DNA from 3 places in the Kitasatospora sp. NPDC058190 genome. Region 3 is predicted to be linked to each of the others. Evidence: riboswitches for the same ligand, from Rfam matches in the RefSeq annotation. Region 3 holds a riboswitch; each other region holds the start of a gene.
What was found. A riboswitch is a leader RNA that binds a small molecule or an ion and turns the genes downstream of it on or off. The one in region 3 is predicted to bind S-adenosylmethionine.
Positions count from the first base shown of each region.

Region 1: another riboswitch for S-adenosylmethionine. It lies ahead of ACFVWU_RS37285 (IclR family transcriptional regulator); the one in region 3 lies ahead of ACFVWU_RS21975 (aminotransferase class V-fold PLP-dependent enzyme).
Region 2: another riboswitch for S-adenosylmethionine. It lies ahead of thrC (threonine synthase); the one in region 3 lies ahead of ACFVWU_RS21975 (aminotransferase class V-fold PLP-dependent enzyme).

Region 1 is NZ_JBHVVI010000126.1:19,237-23,506, forward strand. Features, by position in the region: gene ACFVWU_RS37280 (alpha/beta fold hydrolase) at 1-885, opposite strand, end outside; gene ACFVWU_RS37285 (IclR family transcriptional regulator) at 1,152-1,865, opposite strand; SAM riboswitch class I at 2,064-2,206, opposite strand; gene ACFVWU_RS37290 (amidohydrolase family protein) at 2,336-3,616, shown strand; gene ACFVWU_RS37295 (cryptochrome/photolyase family protein) at 3,716-4,270, opposite strand, start outside.
Region 2 is NZ_JBHVVI010000016.1:5,472-9,741, reverse strand. Features, by position in the region: gene ACFVWU_RS10075 (cold-shock protein) at 95-298, opposite strand; gene ACFVWU_RS10070 (MoaD/ThiS family protein) at 850-1,128, opposite strand; gene thrC (threonine synthase) at 1,157-2,464, opposite strand; SAM riboswitch class I at 2,482-2,614, opposite strand; gene ACFVWU_RS10060 (glucosyl-3-phosphoglycerate synthase) at 2,759-3,787, shown strand; gene ACFVWU_RS10055 (trehalose-6-phosphate synthase) at 3,826-4,270, shown strand, end outside.
Region 3 is NZ_JBHVVI010000047.1:41,881-46,150, reverse strand. Features, by position in the region: gene ACFVWU_RS21985 (hypothetical protein) at 73-498, shown strand; gene trpD (anthranilate phosphoribosyltransferase) at 617-1,690, shown strand; SAM riboswitch class IV at 1,951-2,068, shown strand; gene ACFVWU_RS21975 (aminotransferase class V-fold PLP-dependent enzyme) at 2,120-3,499, shown strand; gene ACFVWU_RS21970 (Lrp/AsnC ligand binding domain-containing protein) at 3,503-3,784, opposite strand; gene ACFVWU_RS21965 (rhomboid family intramembrane serine protease) at 3,826-4,270, opposite strand, start outside.

The DNA of each region.
Region 1 (4,270 bases), on a different contig from region 3:
GCCGGCCAGCACCGCCTCACCGCCCATGAGATCCCGCGGTATCACCAGGACCAGCGGCAGGTCCGCGAGATCCCCGTCGTACACCACGCTCTCCCAGCCCGCACCGGCCAGACCGAACGGCGAGAGCTCGCTGAAGATCGACGCGGCGGCGCAGTCCTGCCCGGTCCGGCCGCCCCGGCCACGGTGTGCACCGAAGAGATGCCGCACCGCGGCCAGCAGTAACCGTCGACGCATCCCCGCGACCAGCCCGTTGGCCGGCGCGAAGGCGATGACCTCCAGCGGCGTCGGGTCCAGCAGCACCAGACCGGCCGTCAGATCCGGCCGCCGCCGGGCCGCGTTCGCGACCAGCAGCCCGCCGAAGGAGTGGCCGACGAACACGAACGGGGGCCGCTCCCCCGCCGCCTCCAGCGCCGTCAGCAGCTCCTCCGCCTCAACGGCCGTCGTCCGGGGGAAGGCCCCGGTATCGCTCCAGCCCGTGCCGAACCGGTCGACCAGCACCGAGCGGGTCCGGGCCGCCAGCATCGTGTGCAGCTCTCCGAACTCCTCACCGGGCGCGTGTCCCCCCGGCATCCACACGACCGTCGGCCCGCCCGCCCTCTCCCCCTCTCCCCGGACGTGCATCCGGTGGCCGCCGACGTGGACCAATGACCCAGGCGCCGGCCGCGCCGCCGCCTCCCGGGCCACCAGCACCAGGTGCCGCACGGCCCCGACCAGCAGCGCCGCACCGACGGCCACGGCCACAGCACCGAGCGCCACCGCCCAGGTCGTGCCGAGCGCGACGAGGCCGCCGCCCACACCCGCCGTCACCAGCGCGACCGGCACCCCCGCCCAGTCCCGGCTCAGGAGTGCGAGCAGGGAGTTCGCCACCCGTCCGTCCCGGCGCATCGTGTCCTCCGCGACAGCAGCATCCGACAGCCGACCCCTCTCCGTCTTCTTCCCCGTCTGCCCCTACCCTCACCCCACACCGTTCAAGAACGCACCGTGTACGCCCAAGGACCCTGGGTCATCGCCCGCCCGGCCCGGACCGGCGGGACGGGCGACCTCGGGGCCGACGCCGTCGAAGTCCGCTTCCTTCCAAGCCCCTTGAGGACCCCGGAGGCCTCCGTGAGCGGCCTGAGCGGGGCGGCGAGCCCCGGGGGGCGGCGAGCCGGTCAGGACTGGCGCAGGGCTTCGCTGAGGCGGTTGGCCGCCTCGACGACGGCCTGGAAGTAGTGCGGGCCGGGGTGGCGGGTGAGGCGTTCGAGCGGACCGGAGACGGAGACGGCGGCCACCACCCGGTTGGACGGGCCCCGGACGGGCGCGGACACGGAGGCCACCCCGGGCTCGCGTTCGCCGATCGACTGCGCCCAGCCGCGGCGCCGGACCCCGCTGAGGGCGGTGGCGGTGAAGCGGGCGCCCTGGAGGCCCCGGTGGAGCCGCTCGGGTTCCTCCCAGGCGAGCAGGATCTGCGCACCGGAGCCCGCCTTCATCGGGAGGGTGACGCCGACGGGGACGGTGTCGCGCAGGCCGGAGAGCCGCTCGGCGGCGGCCACGCAGACGCGGACCTCGCCCTGGCGGCGGTAGAGCTGGGCGCTCTCGCCGGTGACGTCGCGCAGGTGGGTGAGCACCGAACCGGCGGCGGCCAGCAGCCGGTCCTCACCGGCCGCCGCCGAGAGCTCGGTGAGCCGCGGGCCGAGGACGAACCGGCCCTGCATGTCCCTGCCGACCAGCCGGTGGTGTTCCAGCGCGACGGCGAGCCGGTGCGCGGTGGGCCTCGCCATGCCGGTGGCGGCGACCAGTCCGGCCAGGGTGGTCGGCCCGGCCTCCAGGGTGCCGAGGATCGAGCTGACCTTGTCGAGCACGCCGACGCCGCTCGTGTTCTCCATGGATGGGTACTCCAGTCTCAAATCCCGTGAGCGGCGGGTGGGTTCGGCTCACGGAAGCTCCCCGCAGGGAGCGGGGGGTGGTCAGCGAGGACGGGCCGGAGAAGTCGGCCGATTGCCTGCGCCGGGCACGAGACGGGTACGCGAAAGGGCCGGGGCGGGAAGCGCCCGGGCGAAGGACAGCACAGAGAGCACCGTGTCTCCTCATCTTTCCCGCGCCACGTTGGCGACAGGCCGGAGTTGGCACTGATCCCGGACGGCACGGCGCGTACTTCGAACGCCGGGTCGACCGGGGAGTTGCCGGGGCTTCGTAGGGCCGGTCCCTCCACCCCTCTGGATGATTCGCCAGGAACCATACAAGATTCCCCCGCCGCCCCGCCAAACCTCCCCCGCTCGCCCACGCCGCCGCCGCGCCCGTCGCCGATCGGGTGTGCCGTCTGGTGCCGGTCCCGTGACCGGTCGAGGATGGCGGCATGGGTGTCGACGACTCGAATGCCGGGCTGCTGGTGACGAACGTGCGCGTGTTCGACGGGATCGGCGAGGAGGCGGTGCCGGGGCACGTCCGGATCGAGCGGGACAGGATCGCGGAGGTGGTGCCGGGCCGCCCGTCCCCGCGCGGTACCCACGGGGCGAGGGTGCTCGACGGCGGCGGCGGCACGCTCATCCCGGGGCTCACCGACGCCCACGTCCACCTGTTCGCGATCGGCGGCACCATGGCGGACCTGCGGCTCGCACCGACCGGCACCGTCTACTACCAGGCCCTCGCCTCCGCCCGCGACATGCTGATGCGGGGCTTCACCACGGTGCGGGACATGGCAGGTGACACCGAGCCGCTGCGGCGGGTCCTGGACCGCGGACTGTTTCCCGGCCCGCGGATCTACCCGAGCCAGGCGGCCGTCTCCCAGACGTCCGGCCACGGCGACTTCGGGTCGGTCCACGAAGCCCCGACCGTCCTGGGCGGACCGCAGTCCCGCACCGAGCAGATCGGGTTCACCCGGGTGGCAGACGGGCCGGAGCGGGTGCTCGCGGCGGTGCGCGAGCAGTTGAGGAAGGGCGCCACGCAGATCAAGGTGATGGCCGGCGGCGGGGTCGTCTCGGAGTTCGATCCGCTGGACGTACTGCAGTTCACCACGGCGGAACTGGAGGCGGCGGTCGCCGCGGCCTCCGACTGGGGCACCTACGTGACCGTGCACGTCTACACCTCGGAGGGCGTGCGCCGCGCGGTGGAGGCCGGGGTGCGCTGCATCGAGCACGGGCACCTCACCGACGAGGACACCATCCGCTACCTCGCGGAGCGGAACGTGTGGTTGAGCACCCAGCCGTTCGAGGTCGACGACCACCACTACGCCTCCGCGGACAGCGACCGCAAGAACCGCGAGGTGTGCGAGGGCGTCGCCCGCACCTTCGGCTGGGCGCTCGAACACGGTGTGCGGCTGGCGTTCGGCACCGACCTGGTGCTCGACCCCGCGAAGGCCCACCGGCAGTCCGAGATGCTGGTCCGGCTCGGCCGGTACCTCAGCCCGGTCGGGGCCCTGAAGATGGCCACCTCCGGAAACGCGGAGCTGTTCCGTCTGTCCGGCCGCCGCGACCCCTACCGCGCCGCGCCGCTCGGGGTCATCGCTCCTGGCGCGTGGGCCGACCTCCTGGTCGTCGACGGCGACCCGACCACGGACCTGTCCGTCCTCGCCGAGCCCGAACGCAACCTGCGACTCATCGTCAAAAACGGTGTGGTGTACAAGAACGAGCTCGGTTGACCCCGGTCCCGGGCGAGCGGCGTCCGGCCGCGTTCCGTCTCGGCAGCCACGCCCCGGGACTGCTCGCATGCCCCCGACTCCGGTACTGGATCGACGGTTTCACCCGTCCAGGGCCCGGGCGCGGCGGAGCCGGAGCGTGAGGGCGTCCGGGGCGATGATCGGGGCCGGGTACTCGGGGGCGAGCAGCCAGGGACGGTGGACGACCGGACCGGGCAGGTGGGCGAGCTCGGGCAGCCAGCGTCGGACGTAGTCCCCGGCCGGGTCATAACGGTCGGCCTGACGCAGCGGGTTGAGGATCCGGTTGGGCCTGGTGTCGGTGCCGGTGCCCGCGACCCATTGCCAGTTGAGCTGGTTGTTCGCGACATCGCCGTCGACCAGCAGGGACAGGAAGTGGGCGGCGCCGATCCGCCAGTCCAGGTAGAGGCTCTTGGTGAGGAAGCTCGCGGTGAGGAGACGGGCCCGGTTGTGCATCCAGCCCTCGTGGGCGAGCTGACGCATCCCCGCGTCGACGATCGGGTAGCCGGTGCGGCCCTGCCGCCAGGCCTCGGCCTCGTCCTCGTCGTGGTGCCAGTGGTCGTCCCTGCTGCGGTAGTCGTCGTGCGCGGCGTCGGGGCGGGCGGCGAGGACCTGGTGGTGGAAGTCGCGCCAAGCGAG
Region 2 (4,270 bases), on a different contig from region 3:
GAACGGGCCCGCACGACGCGTGTCGTGCGGGCCCGTCGAGAAGCAGGAGGTCCACCAGCGGTGGGCCGCGCCGAGCTCCTGGAGTCGGAAGGGGTCAGACCGCCGCGCGAACCATGTCCGCCTGCGGGCCCTTCTGTCCCTGAGAGATCTCGAACTCGACCCGCTGGCCCTCCTCGAGGGTGCGGTAGCCGTCCATCTGGATCGCGCTGTAGTGGACGAACACGTCCGCACCACCGTCGACCGCGATGAAGCCGTAGCCCTTCTCCGCGTTGAACCACTTGACGGTGCCCTGAGCCATTCCGAACTCCCCTAGTGCTGTGCTGGCCCTTCACGTGCCCGCAGGTCGCGGGCCCGGGTCTGGTTGAAGGCCGGCCCGGGGAACCCCCCCTGAGCGCAGCCGTGCACGCCGCAATCCTCCGCACAGAAAGCCGAACGGCTTCCGATGGGCGGTCGATTGCGCCGACCGCCGCTGAATGTATCCGGATCGACGCCCTCTGCAACAGGGCCAGCCGCCAGGAATTCCATAGCCCCGTCAAGAGACAAGGCCGAACAAATCGGGGTGAAATCGGCATTTCCTGCCGGACATAGCGGACGAATTACCCAAAACCCCGCAGGAATTCTGACATCCGCCTGACATGTTTCACGGCCCGGGACGCGAGTCGGTCTCAGCGTCCGGACGACCTCCGGCCAAGCACTGCGCGAGTCGGAAGGGAAGCCCCGTTCCCAGCAGAGCCACACTCTACTCCGACTTGACCCGGAAATATTCCCGCCGAAATGCCAGCGGCCGCCCGCACATACGGAGAGTCGAATTCCGTACGTACGGGCGGCCGGGAAGCGGGACGCGACGGCTCAGCAGCCGCCGGCCACCGCCGGGATGATCGAGACGTTCGCGCCGTCCTTGATCTCGGTCGCCAGGCCCTCGGCGAACCGCACGTCGTCGTCGTTCACGTACACGTTGACGAAGCGGCGCAGCTTCCCGGTGTCGTCCAGGATCCGGGCGGAGATGCCCGCGTGGTTCTGCTCCAGGTCGGCGATGACCTCGGCCAGGCTGGCCCCCTCGGCGGTCACCTCGGCCGCGCCGCCGGTGTAGGTGCGCAGGATGGTGGGGATGCGGACTTTGGCGCTCATGGCTCTCCTAGCGGGGGTGGGGGGTGGTTCAGGCGGACGCGAGACCGGCGGAGCGGAAGGACTCCAGCGTCGGGCGGATGACGGCGGTCATCCCGGCGTCGGAGACGGCGTCCAGCGTCTTCAGGCCGTCGCCGGTGTTGATCGCGACGGTCTCCTTGGCCGGGTCCAGCTGACCGGTCTCGACCAGCTTCTTCAGCACGCCGACGGTCACCCCGCCCGCGGTCTCCGCGAAGATCCCCTCGGTCCGGGCCAGCAGCCGGATCGCCGCCACGACCTCTTCGTCCGTGACGTCCTCGACCGCCCCGCCGGTCCGACGGGCGATGTCCAGCACGTACGGACCGTCCGCCGGGTTGCCGATCGCCAGCGACTTGGCGATGGTGTCCGGCTTGACCGGCTTGATCACGTCCCGGCCCGCCTTGAACGCGGCCGACACCGGCGAGCAGCCCTCGGCCTGGGCGCCGAAGATCCGGTACGGCCGGTCCTCCACCAGGCCGAGCTTGATCAGCTCCTGCAACCCCTTGTCGATCTTCGTCAGCTGCGAGCCCGAGGCGATCGGGATGACGATCTGCTCCGGCAGCCGCCAGCCGAGCTGCTCGCAGATCTCGTAGGCCAGCGTCTTGGAGCCCTCGCCGTAGTACGGACGCAGGTTGACGTTCACGAAACCCCAGCCCTCGCCGGCCGGGTCCCCGATCAGCTCCGAGCAGAAGCGGTTCACGTCGTCGTAGTTGCCCTCGATGCCCACCAGCTCGCCGCCGTACACCCCGGCCATCACGACCTTGCCCTGCTCCAGGTCGTGCGGGATGAAGACACAGGACCGGAACCCGGCCCGGGCCGCCGCCGCGCCCACCGCGCCGGCCAGGTTGCCGGTCGAGGAGCAGGACAGCGTGGTGTACCCGAACGCGCGCGCCGCCTCGATGGCGCAGGCCACCACCCGGTCCTTGAAGGAGTGCGTCGGGTTCCCGGAGTCGTCCTTCACGTGCAGCGGAGCGGTGAACCCGAGCTCCCGGCCCAGGTTGTCCGCCTTCACCAGCGGGGTCCACCCCGGGTTCAGGTTCGGCTTGGACGCCACGTCTGCGGGCACCGGCAGCAGCGGCGCGTAACGCCAGATGGAGGCCGGACCGGCCTCGATCCGCTTGCGCAGCTCCTCGGCCCGCTCGCTCCCGAACTCGTACGCGATCTCCAGCGGCCCGAAGCACTCCAGGCAGGCGAAGCTGGGGCCGAGCGGGAAGCGGGTGCCGCACTCCCGACAGGACAGGGCGGCGGCGGGGCCGAGGTCGACCGGTGGGGGTCCCCCCGGCCGAAGGCTGGGGGAGGGTGCGGCAGTGTCGATAGCCATGATGGCGGAGGCCTCTCTCCTCATCTTCCCCGTGGCGCGGTCGCGCCACGGGCCGGAATTGGCACCTGTCCCGCCGGGGCCTGTGGACAGCCGAGCGAGAAGGTTGCCGGGACGTCAACGGGCCGTTCCCTCAGTCCCTCTGGATGAGCTTGTGAAGTTGTGGTTCAGCGGCGACCCCGGCGTGCGAAGGTCCGACCGCTGTACGAAGACTGTATCCGAAGGCGTCCACCCTGAAAGGGACCGTCCGCCACGCGAGATGGCCCGTTCCACCCGACCTCGCCGAGGAGATTCACCGTGCCCGCCGAACCGACCCCCGCACTCCTCCCGCAGGCGGCGTCCTGGCTGCACCGCCGCTCGTGGAGCGCGGCCGACCGGCCGGTTCACACCCTGCTGGAGGCCAAGCGGCGCACCCGGCAGACCGTCAGCGTCGTCCTCCCCGCACTCGACGAGGAGGCCACCGTCGGCGACATCGTCCGCACCATCCGGCGCGAACTGATGGACCGGCTTCCTCTGGTCGACGAACTGGTCGTACTCGACTCCGGCTCCACCGACGCCACCGCCACCGTCGCCGCCGAGGCCGGCGCCCGGGTGGAACAACGGGACGCCATCCTGCCCCGGCTGCCCGCCGTCCCCGGCAAGGGCGAGGTGCTCTGGCGCTCGTTGCTGGTCACCCGCGGCGACATCGTCTGCTTCGTCGACGCCGACCTGCGCGAGTTCGACCCCGCCTTCGTCTCCGGCATCCTCGGCCCCCTGCTCACCGAACCCGACATCCAGCTGGTCAAGGCCATGTACGACCGCCCCCTCGAAGTGACGATGAGCGGCTCCGCCGCGGGGGAGTCCGCCGCGATCCTCCCCGCCGGCGGCGGCCGGGTCACCGAACTCGTCGCCCGCCCCCTGCTCAACCTCCACTGGCCGGAACTCGCCGGTTTCGTCCAGCCCCTCGGCGGCGAGTACGCGGCCCGCCGCTCACTGCTCGAACGGCTGCCCTTCCCCACCGGCTACGGTGTCGAACTCGGCCTCCTGGTCGACGCGTTGGAGCTGGTCGGCCTGGACGCCCTGGCCCAGGTCGACGTCGGCGTCCGACACCACCGACACCAGGACGGCCAGGCCCTCGGCCGGATGGCCGCCACCATCTACCGCACCGCGCTGGAACGCCTCGACCGCACCCACCGCCTCAAGGCCTCCGCCGACCTGGTCCACCCCCACCTCACCCAGTTCACCCGCGACCCGGAAACCCGCGCCTTCACCGCCCACAGCCACCCCGTGACCGCCCTGGAACGCCCCCCGATGCACACCGTGCCCGAATACGCGACCCGCCACTGAAACGTTTGCCGACCCAAGCCCCCGGCAAGATGCCAACCATGGGCGATCTCACGACCGAACGTTCGAGCGCGACCGGCACCGCCCCCGTCCTGGTGGCCTCCAACCGGGGACCGGTGTCGTTCAGCGCCGCCGACGACGGCACGCTGACCCTGCGCCGCGGCGGCGGAGGCCTCGTCTCCGGCCTCTCCGCGATCGACGACCCGAACGCCGTCTGGGTGTGCGCCGCCCTCGGCGACGCCGACCGCCGAGCCGCGGGAGAAGCCCCCGACGGCCGCCTCGACCTGGCCGGCCACGACGTCGGCGGCCAGGCCGTACGGATGCTGGACATAGACCCGGAGACCTTCGCCCACGCCTACAACGGCGTCGCCAACTCCACCCTCTGGTTCGTCCACCACCTGCTCTACGCGACCCCCACCGCGCCCTCCTTCGACGCGGGCTTCCGCACCGAATGGGCCGCCTACCAGGCCTACAACGCGGCCTTCG
Region 3 (4,270 bases):
GACGGGGGGAAACGGGAGTAGCATCCGGATCAGGTGAACGTGGTCCGGATCACACTTGAGGGAGCAGGGTCCATGGCGTACACGACCGACGAGACGCTCACCGTCCTCGTCTACAGCGACGACCGCAACACCCGCGAGCAGGTGCTGACGGCGCTCGGCCGTCGACCCGCCGAGGATCTTCCGGAGCTGTCCTACCTGGAGTGCGCGACCACCCCCGCGGTGCTCAAGGCGCTGGAGAAGGGCGGCATCGACCTCTGCGTCCTGGACGGCGAGGCGGTGCCGGCCGGCGGGCTCGGCCTCGGGCGCCAGCTCAAGGACGAGATCTACGGCTGCCCGCCGGTGCTGGTGCTGATCGGCCGGCCGCAGGACTCCTGGCTGGCCGCCTGGAGCAGGGCCGATGCCGCGATCTCCCGCCCGGTGGACCCGGTCGCGCTGGCCGGGGCGGTCGCCACCCTGCTGCGGGCGCGGCTGGCGAAGCGGGCCCCGGCCGCGCGTTGAGCGGGGTTGTCTCAGTACTAGAGAAGACACCGCCGTAGGAACCCCACCGCTCGATAGGCTGGCTCCATCCGTACGGACCTCCCCGGTACAGGGGAACCCACGACAGCTGGAGTCAGCCATGGTGAACGTGAACCCTGCGAACGGCGGTAGCGACCCCGCGCAGGTGGTCCGCACCTGGCCGGACCTCCTGGCGGCACTGTTGAAGGGGGAGGACCTCGACCGCCCGTCCACCGCGTGGGCGATGGACCGGATCATGAGCGGCGAGGCGTCCCCCGTCCAGGTGGCCGGGTTCATGGTGGCGCTGCGGGCCAAGGGCGAGTCGGTCGACGAGATCGCCGGTCTGGTCGACGCGATGTACGAGCACGCCGAGCCACTGGACATCCCCGGCCCGGCGGTGGACATCGTCGGCACCGGCGGGGACCGGGCGAAGACCGTCAACATCTCCACCATGTCGGCGATCGTCGCGGCGGCCGCCGGGGCCAAGGTGGTCAAGCACGGCAACCGGTCGGCCTCCTCCGCCAGCGGCTCCTCGGACGTGCTGGAGAAGCTCGGGGTGGCGCTGGACCTGTCGGCCCGCCGGGTGGCCGAGGTGGCCGAGGAGGTCGGGCTCACCTTCTGCTTCGCGGCGAAGTTCCACCCCTCGATGCGGCACGCCGCCACCGCGCGGCGCGACCTCGGGGTGCCCACCGCCTTCAACATCCTCGGCCCGCTGACCAACCCGGCCAAGGTCACCTCGCACGCGATCGGCTGCTTCGACACGCGGCTCGCCGGGCTGATCGCCGGGGTGCTCGCCGGGCGCGGGGCGACCGCGCTGGTGTTCCGCGGCGACGACGGGCTGGACGAACTGACCATCACCACCACCTCGCAGGTGTGGCTGGTGCGCGACGGGGTGGTCACCGAGACCTCCTTCGACCCGCGGGACGTCGGCATCGAGCTGGTCGGCATCGAGGCGCTGCGCGGGGCGGACGCCGCCTACAACGCCGAGGTCGCGCGCAGGCTGCTGGCCGGAGAGCACGGGCCGGTGCGGGACGCCGTGCTGCTGAACACCGCGGCGGCGCTGGTGGCGCTCGACCTGGGCGACGCGCCGCTGCCGGAGCAGCTCGCCGCGGGCATGGCGCGGGCGGCGGAGGCGATCGACTCGGGCGCCGCGCGGGACCTGCTGCGGCGCTGGGCGGACGCCACCAGCCGGTAGCCGAGGCGGAAGTCGAGGGCCCGTACCGGTTCGCCGGTGCGGGCCCTTCGCACGTCCCGAGCACGCGTCCCGAGTGCACGCCCCGAGCCGAAGTGGCGCGCCGGCGCCGAAAGTTGAAAAGCGACAAGCGAGGTACGGGCGCCGGAGTGACGAGCGTCGGCGTCGGGTTCGAGCGCCCCGGAGACGAGGGGGCGAAGGCGCTGTCCGGATGGTGGATGCCTGTTTGACCACCCGGCGGGCCCGACCTAGAGTCTTGGCCAGGTCATGAGTGACAGCGTCAAGCCCCAGCTTGCTGTCCGGCAACCCTCCGTCCGTGGCGGGGTGCCCTGGGTGAGGACCGGGTCGCTCGGCAAGCCGTCCGTGCGACAAGCGCGGACGCCCGACGACTAGCACTCCCGGGGTCCCTCATCCCTGAAGGAGTGCATCCTCATGTCCCTCTCCACCGAAATCTGCGCGCCGCTCGCCGTCCTGGGCCGCGACGTCCAGGTCCCGCTGGCCAGCGGGGAGAAGGTCGGCTACGCGGCGCTCGACTACGCCGCCAGCGCGCCGGCGCTCCAGCGGGTGTGGGACGACGTCGCCGCCTACGCGCCGTACTACGGCAGCGTGCACCGGGGCGCCGGGTACCTCTCCCAGCTCTCCACCGACCTGTTCGAGCAGAGCCGCCGGACCGTCGCCGAGTTCCTCGACCTGCGCGAGGGCGACCAGGTGGTCTTCACCCGCGCCACCACCGACTCGCTCAACCTGCTGGCCGCCGCCGTGCCGGCCGGCACCCGGGTGTTCGCCTTCGAGACCGAGCACCACGCCTCGCTGCTGCCCTGGGCGCACGCCGGGCTGGAGGTCAGCTACCTGCGGGCGCCGCGCTCGCGGGCCGAGGCGGTGGCCGCACTGGACGCCGCACTGGCCGCGGCGCCCGAGGGGCCGAAACTGCTGTGCGTCACGGGCGCCTCCAACGTGACCGGCGAGCTGTGGCCGGTCGCCGAGCTGACCGGGACCGCGCACCGGCACGGCGCCCGGGTGGTGCTGGACGCCGCCCAGCTGGCCCCGCACCACCGGGTCTCGGTGCGCGAGTTGGACGTCGACTGGATCGCCTTCTCCGGCCACAAGCTGTACGCGCCGTTCGGCGCCGGGGTGCTGGCCGGGCGCTCCGACTGGCTGGACGCGGCCCGGCCGTACCTGGCCGGCGGCGGGGCGACCCGGACGGTGGCGCGGGAGGTGGACGGCTCGGTGGCCGTCCAGTGGCACACCGGCCCGGCCCGGCACGAGGCCGGTTCGCCGAACGTCATCGGCGCCTACGCGATCGCCTCGGCCTGCCGGGCGCTGACCGAGGCCGGCTTCGACGCGCTGGAGGCCCGGGAGCGGCAGCTGGTCGAGCGGCTGACGGCGGGGCTGGCGGAGATCCCGCAGGTCAAGGTACTGAACCTGTTCGGGGCGGGCTCGGCCCGGGTGGGCGTGCTGTCCTTCGTCGTGCAGGGCTGGAACAGCTCGCACTTCTCGGCCGCGCTGTCCGCCGAGTACGGCATCGGGGTGCGCGACGGGCTGTTCTGCGCGCACCCGCTGGTGCGCACCCTGCTCGGCGACGAGGACGTCCCCCCGTCCGAGTGCGGGGCGCCCGAGCCCTCGCTGCCGGGCGAGCGCAGCCTGAACGCGATCCGGGTGAGCTTCGGCGCCGGGACCCCGGACGAGCACGTCGAGCGCTTCCTGACCGCCGTCCGCGAGCTGGTCACGGACGGCGCGGCCTGGAACTACCGCAACGAGGGCGGCCGTTGTGTGGCGACTGTGCAGATCGACAGGGGGCGTCGCGAGGGCTGAGCCCTACTCGTCCAGACCGAGGGCGAAGGCCGCTTCCAGGTCGTGCTGGGAGTAGGTGCGGAAGGCGATCTGGGTCTCGGTGTGGGCCACGCCCGGGACCTTGTTGAGCCGGCCCGGGATGACCTCGGCCAGGTCGTCGTGGCGGCGCACCCGGACCATCGCCACCAGGTCGTAGCCACCGGTCACCGAGTACACCTCGCTGACGCCCTCGATGGCAGCGATGGCCTCGGCGATCTCCGGGATGCGGTCGACACTGGTCTTGATCAGGACGATGGCGGTGATCACTGTTCGGGCTCCTTTGTGGGGTGCCGCCAGCGTATCGGGCCTCAGCGGGCACGTCTCGGGGGGTGACCGACGACGGTGCAGGCGTAGAGGAAGCCGGCCGAGAAGCCGATCACATGGACCAGGTAGGCCACCCCGGGCCCGGCCGAGTGCACCGACCACCACTGCAGGGCGAACCAGAGGCCGAGCACCAGCCAGGCCGGGAAGCGCAGCGGAAGGAAGAGGAGCAGCGGGACCAGGGTGGTCACCCGAGCACGCGGGTGGAAGCGCAGATAGGCGCCGAGCACCCCGGAGATCGCGCCGGAAGCGCCGATCAGGACCCGGGTCGCATCCGCCGAGTGCGCCTCGGCGAGGGCGAAGCCGTACGCGGCCAGGCTGCCGGCCGCCAGGTAGAAGAGGAGGAACCTGGCTCGGCCGAGCCGTCGTTCGACGGTGGGACCGAAGACATAGAGGAAGAGCAGGTTGCCCAGCAGGTGCAGCCAGCCGGCG